One region of the Dactylosporangium darangshiense genome, then DNA from elsewhere that is predicted to be linked to it. Evidence: riboswitches for the same ligand, from Rfam matches in the RefSeq annotation. Region 1 holds a riboswitch; the other holds the start of a gene.
What was found. A riboswitch is a leader RNA that binds a small molecule or an ion and turns the genes downstream of it on or off. The one in region 1 is predicted to bind S-adenosylmethionine.
Positions count from the first base shown of each region.

Region 2: another riboswitch for S-adenosylmethionine. It lies ahead of ABD901_RS10310 (aminotransferase class V-fold PLP-dependent enzyme); the one in region 1 lies ahead of thrC (threonine synthase).

Region 1 is NZ_BAABAT010000033.1:4,480-7,682, forward strand. It holds gene thrC (threonine synthase) at 114-1,382, opposite strand; SAM riboswitch class I at 1,395-1,534, opposite strand; gene ABD901_RS40575 (glucosyl-3-phosphoglycerate synthase) at 1,633-2,565, shown strand; gene ABD901_RS40580 (hypothetical protein) at 2,596-3,063, opposite strand; gene ABD901_RS40585 (ABC transporter permease) at 3,107-3,203, opposite strand, start outside.
Region 2 is NZ_BAABAT010000004.1:112,366-115,568, reverse strand. It holds gene ABD901_RS10320 (GroES family chaperonin) at 1-83, shown strand, start outside; gene ABD901_RS10315 (PrsW family intramembrane metalloprotease) at 95-1,471, opposite strand; SAM riboswitch class IV at 1,786-1,903, shown strand; gene ABD901_RS10310 (aminotransferase class V-fold PLP-dependent enzyme) at 1,926-3,113, shown strand; gene ligD (non-homologous end-joining DNA ligase) at 3,161-3,203, opposite strand, start outside.

The DNA of each region.
Region 1 (3,203 bases):
CGGCGATCACGCTCAGTGGCGATCATCTCCACCAATCGGACGATCCGTTCCTCGCCCAAGTCTGGAAGCGCTCTCTCAATCTGAACGCTCGGTAATGATCGGACTCAAAAAAATCATCCGAGCAGGCCGGCCTCGCGAGCAGACTTCAACGAGGGCTTGACACGGTGCGTCGGACCGACTAGTTCGGCGACCGCATCGAGGGTTTTGAGGCCGTCGCCGGTGTTGAAGATGACCGTCTCGGCGTTGGGGTCGAGCTTGCCGGACTCGACGAGCTTCTTGAGCACGGCGGTGGTGACCCCGCCGGCCGTCTCGGCGAACACGCCGGCGGTGCGGGCCAGCAGCTGGATGCCGGCGCGGATCTCGTCGTCGTCCACGTACTCCATCCAGCCGCCGGTGCGCCGCACCGACTCGAGCGCGTAGACACCCGCGGCCGGGTCGCCGATGTTCAGCGACTTCGCGATGCCGGTCGGCTTGACGGGGGTGATCTCGTCGGTGCCGTCGTGCAGCGCCTTCGCGATCGGGTTGCAGCCCGCGGACTGGGCGCCGAAGACCTTCCACTCGCTCGGCGGCACCAGGCCGATCTCGACCAGCTCCACGAACGCCTTGTCGATCTTGGTCAGCAGCTCGCCGCTGGCCATCGGGATGACCACCTGAGCCGGGATGCGCCAGCCGAGCTGCTCGGCGACCTCGTACCCGAGCGTCTTGGAGCCCTCGGCGTAGAACGGCCGGACGTTGACGTTGACGAACGCGGTGTCCTCGAACTCGTCGGTCTCGGTGAGCTCGGAGCACAGCCGGTTGACCTCGTCGTAGGAGCCCTCGATGGCCACGACCTCGCCGCCGTACACCGCCGTCATGACGACCTTGCCGGGCTCCAGGTCGGCCGGGATGAACACGGTCGACGGGACGCCGGCGCGGGCCGCGTGCGCGGCGACGGAGTTGGCGAGGTTGCCGGTGGAGGCGCAGGAGTACCGCGTGAAGCCCAGTGCCTTGGCCGCGGTCAGCGCCACGGAGACGACCCGGTCCTTGAACGAGTGCGTCGGGTTGGCCGAGTCGTCCTTGACGTACAGCGGCGCGGTGAACCCGAGCTCCTTGCCCAGACCGTCGGCCTTCACCAGCGGGGTCAGCCCCGGGTCCAGGGTGACGCGGGTGGCCGGGTCGACGCCGACGGGCAGCAGCGGCGCATACCGCCAGATGTTCTGCGGACCGGCCTCGATCTGCTGCCGGGTCACCCGCGCCAGCGCCTCGGCGTCGTAGCCGACCTCGAGCGGGCCGAAACACTCGTAACAGGCGTGCTGCGCCGCGAGCGGAAAGGTGGCACCGCAGCCGCGGCAGACGAGGTTGCGAGCGGGCGAGTCGGTGAAGACACCGAGCGTCGAGGTCATGGCGAGGCCTTCCTCTCATCTTTCCCAAGGCACACGGGCGTGCGCCGGGACGGATTTGGCACCTACCGCGGGCGGGCCTCGTCTTCGAGACGCTCTCGCAGGGGTTGCCGGGGCTTCATCGGGCCGTGTCCCTCTGCCCCTCTGGATGAGGTATTCAGTTGTGGTTGTGCGCTTCTGTTGAGTGTAAGGGGCGCCACCCGCGGCCGGGTATGAGTCATCTCACGACCTGGACGCGGCTAGCGTTTCACCCATGCACCCGATCGCGGCCGAGTGGTTCGCACGGCGCACGTCCCGCTGGCCGGACTGGCCCGCCGAGGAGTTGCTCGAGGCCAAGGGCGACACGCGGGTGAGCGTGGTCCTGCCGGCGCTCGACGAGGAGCCGACGGTGGGCGAGATCGTCACCGGCGTGCGCACCCTCGGCCCGCTCGTCGACGAGCTCATCGTCGTCGACTCCGGCTCGGTCGACCGCACCGCGGAGGTCGCCGCGGCGGCCGGCGCCACCGTGCACCACCGCGACGACATCCTGCCGGGCGCGGGCTCCCGGCCGGGCAAGGGCGAGGTGCTGTGGAAGGCGCTCGCGATCACCAAGGGCGACATCCTGGTGTACGTCGACGCCGACCTCACCGACTTCCGCCCGCACTTCGTGACCGGCCTGCTCGGCCCGCTCTTCGCCGACCCGGCCACGCTCATGGTCAAGGCCTTCTACGACCGCCCGCTGCTGGACGTCTCCGCCGCCGGCGGCGGCCGGGTCACGGAGCTGGCCGCCCGCCCGCTGCTCAACGCCCACTTCCCGCAGCTCGCGGGCGTGGTGCAGCCGCTGGCCGGTGAGTACGCGGCCCGCCGCACGCTGCTCGAGTCGCTGCCGTTCGCGGCCGGCTACGGCGTGGAGACCGGCCTGCTCATCGACACGTTCCGCGCGCACGGGCTGGACGCGGTCGCGCAGGTCGACCTGGGCCAGCGCACGCACGGCCATCAGGACACGGCGGCACTGGGCCGGATGGCCGCGACGATCGTGCACACGATCAACGCCCGCGTCTCACCCGGCCACGCGCTCTGGCCGACGCTGACGCAGTTCGAGCGGCACGATTCCGCAGTGGTACCGCGGGTGACGGCCGTTTCGCACCCCGACCGCCCGCCGATGCTCACGATGCCCGGCTACTCCGGGCCGGACCCGGCCGCCTGAGCAGCCGGACGAGCCCCGCGCACCGGACCTTCACGACTCGGGGACGAACCGCCACAGCTGCGCGGTGGTGGTGCCGGCGCCCAGCACGGCGACGACCACGGCCGCCCACTCGGCGGTGAGCAGCCACCAGGGGGTCTCGATGATCGCGACCGGGGCCTCGCCGGTGAACGAGCCCACGATCACCGCGACGGAGATCAGCAGCATCACGACGAGCAGCAGGACCGCGATCAGGCGCAGGACCCACTGGCCGGTGCGCCCGCCCAGGCGGGCCAGGACGGTGCTGCCGAGCGCGATCGCGGCGGCGAATCCGCTCGCGACCGCGCCCAGCAGCGTGAAGATCCGGGCGGTCTCCACCTCGGTCGGGCCCTGCGTCACGTTGGAACTCTGCGCGAAGTGGGTCCACTGCACGAGGTGCGCCTGGTCGTAGTAGAGGCCCGCCGCCAGGGCGGCGAGCCCCGCGACCAACACGCACGCGCCACCGAGGGCGGAGATCCGCATGGACGGGCACCCTACCGGTCGGTAGCGGCCCGTCCAATGGCGGTCAGCTGACCACGTCCTTGCGCAGGAAACGCCACCAGGCAAGGGAGAAGAACACGGTGGCGTACGCCAGCGCCGCCACGCAGCCCTTGACCAGGTCG
Region 2 (3,203 bases), on a different contig from region 1:
ACTACGTGCTGCTGCGCGAGCGGGACGTGCACGCGGTCGCGGCCCGCCGGGTCGAGCCGGACTCCACGGGCCTCTACCTGTAAGGAACCGGCCGCTACCGGTAGTAGGCCGGGAACATGGGTGGGGGCGCCGCCAGGGTCACCGGGACCGGGACGACCGGAGTGGGCGGCGCGTCGAGCACGCGCACCACGCCGTCGGGGAACGTGATGTGATAGCGCGCCCCGTCCCACACCGCCCGCGGCGACTGCGGGTCCCGCCCGACGAACACCTGACGGTAGGCGTCCAGCGCGATGAGCAGCTGCCGCTCCTCGGCCAGCGCCTCCATCCGCCGCTTGGGCTCCTTGTCCAGGCCGCGGTGCAGCCCGTCGCGCAGCAGAGCGAGCCGGGTGGCGTCGAACTGGAAGGCCCGCATCGCCTTGGCGCCCGCGTCGCCGGCCACGCGCTTGGCCCAGCGGCGCGCGGAGATCCTGCGGCCGAGGGTGCCGAGCGCGGCGACCTCCGGCGGGGAGAACCAGCCGGCCCGCGCGTACTCGCCCAGCACCCGCTCGGTGAGCCGGCCCTCGTTGGCGCGCAGCCACAGGGCGAACCCGACCATGCACAGGAAGATCGGCATCATCACCGTGAAGTAGCCGTAGAGCAGCACCCAGGCGCTCGTCGACGCGGTGACCGACATGAAGTTCCACGAGCCGTGCAGCATCATCGCGACCAGCAGGCCGGCGAGCGGCGCGAGGAAGCGCACCGCCTTGGTGGACGAGCGCGACGCGACGCCCAGCCCGATGCCGGTCATCGACGTGAACAGCGGGTGGGCGAAGCCGGTCATCAGGATCCGCACGATGAAGATGGCGACGAGCGCGGCCGCGCCCGAGACCGGCCCGGTCTTGTCGGCCGTCTCGCCGTACCCCTTGAAGCCGAGGTACAGGATGTTCTCCACCATCGCGAAGCCGGTCGCCGACAGTCCACAGTAGACGATGCCGTCGATGATGCCGGAGAACGCGCGCGGGCGGCGCCAGAACAGCAGCGCCGGGCCGAGCGCCTTCATGCTCTCCTCGATCAGCGGGGCGAGGAGCACCGCGACGAGGCTGTCCTTGATGCCGGCCTGCTCGGCGAAGTAGCTGCCGGCGGTGTTGACGACCAGCGCGACGCCGGTGGCCACGCAGGCACCCCAGCCGAAGACGAAGACCAGGTACTTCACCGGCTCCGGCTCGTAGCGGTCCAGCCACAGGAAGCAGGTGACGAGCACCGGCACCGGGATGACGGCCGAGCCGACGCCGACGAGCAGCGCCGTCCAGCCGCCGCTGAAGCCGAAGAAGGCGAGCACGGCCACGCCGCACAGGGCGATGAAGCTCATGACGCCGATGAGCGTCCACAGCCGGCGCCGGTCGGAGCGCTTGGCCGGCGGCGCGGCGGCGAGCGCGAGCGCGGCCGTCGGGTACTCCTGCTGCCCCGTACTCGGCTCCACCGCCGAGGTCACGTTGGGCACCCCGAGGCCGGGCAGGGCCGACGGCCAGGCCGAGGGCGGCGCGGCAGCCGGATGAGGGGCCGCCGCCGGAGGAGGAGCCGCCGCCGGAGGAGGAGCCGCGGGAGGAGGAGGAGCCGCGGGAGGAGGCTGTTCCTGCGCCGCCGGGGGCTGGTCCGGTCGCCCCCACGGACGGTCCGGCGCGGGCTGCGGCCCCTCGGGCTGCGGCCCGTCGGGCGCGCCGCTCGGCGAGGCCCAGGGCGAGTTGGGCGTCCCATTCGGCGGGAGTTCGCTCATGACGCAACCTTATCCGCGGTACCGTCGGCTCAGGTCATGAGTGCCAGCGCACAAGCCCCGGCTTGCTGGCCGGCAACCCTCGCGTTCGCGGCGGGGTGCCCCGGGTGATGACCCGGCCCGGCACGCGGTGTGCCCGGGCAAGCGCGAGCGAAGGGTGCTCCCTGTGTCCGATGTGCTGTCCCCCGGCGAGGTCAAGCTGCGCGACGGCCGGTCCGTCGACTTCGCCAACCTCGACATCGCCGCCACCGCGCCGTGCCTGCGGGTCGTCGCGGACGCGGTCGCCGACCTGCTGCCCTACTACGGCTCGGTCCATCGCGGCGCGGGCGCGCTGTCGCAGCGCTGCACCCGGGAGTACGAGCTGGCCCGGGAGAGCGTCGCGGACGCCCTCGGTCACGGCCCGGGCGAGACCGTGATCTTCACGCGCAACACGACCGACGCGTTCAACCTGCTGGCGCGCGCCCTGCCCGCGGACACCACGGTCGTCACGTTCGACGCCGAGCACCACGCCAACCTGCTGCCCTGGCGCGACACGGCCCGGCTTGCCGCGCCGCGCACCCCGGACGAGGCGGTCGCGGCCCTGGAGGAGCACCTGCGGTCCACCCGAGGCCGAAGCGTGCTCGTCAGCGTCACGGCGGCGAGCAACGTCACCGGCGAGGTCTTCCCGGTCGGGCGGCTGGCCGAGGTCGCGCACCGCCACGGCGCCCGGATCGCGGTCGACGCCGCGCAGCTCGCACCGCACGCACCGGGCGCGCTGGCCGGGCTCGGCGCCGACTACGTGGCGTTCTCGGGGCACAAGCTGTACGCGCCGTTCGGGGCGGGTGTGCTCGCCGGCCGGTCGGACTGGCTGGAGGCCGCGGAGCCCTACCTGGCCGGCGGCGGCGCGAGCGCGCACGTGGCCGACGACGGCGCGGTGCGCTGGGCGAGCGGCCCGGCCCGCCACGAGGCCGGCACGCCCAACCTGCTGGGCGCGGTCGCGCTGGCCACCGCCCTGCGCGCGCTGCGCGAGCGGGAGCACGGCGACCGCGAACAGGCCCTCGTCCGGCGGCTGCGGGCCGGCCTGGCCGCCCTGCCGCACGCCGAGGAGCTGCGGCTGTTCCCGGCCGATGCCGAGCGGGTCGGCATCGTGTCCTTCGCGCTGCTGGACCGCGACCCGGGCGCGTTCGCCGACGAGCTGGGCCGCGACCACGGCATCGGCGTGCGCACCGGGCTGTTCTGCGCGCACCCGCTCACCCGCCGCCTGCTGGCCGAGGCCGCCGCGCGCAAGGGCGCCGCCGCGGCACCTGCTCAGGCGATCCGCGCCAGCATCGGCATCGGTACGACCCTGGAGCACATCGACCGGCTCCTGGCCGCATTGCGATAGATCGCCTGGTGTAAGCGACGGTAGAGAAAATAGCCCACATCGATCGGCTACTCGCCGCCCTGCAGTAGGTCGCCCATCGCGGCGACCCGG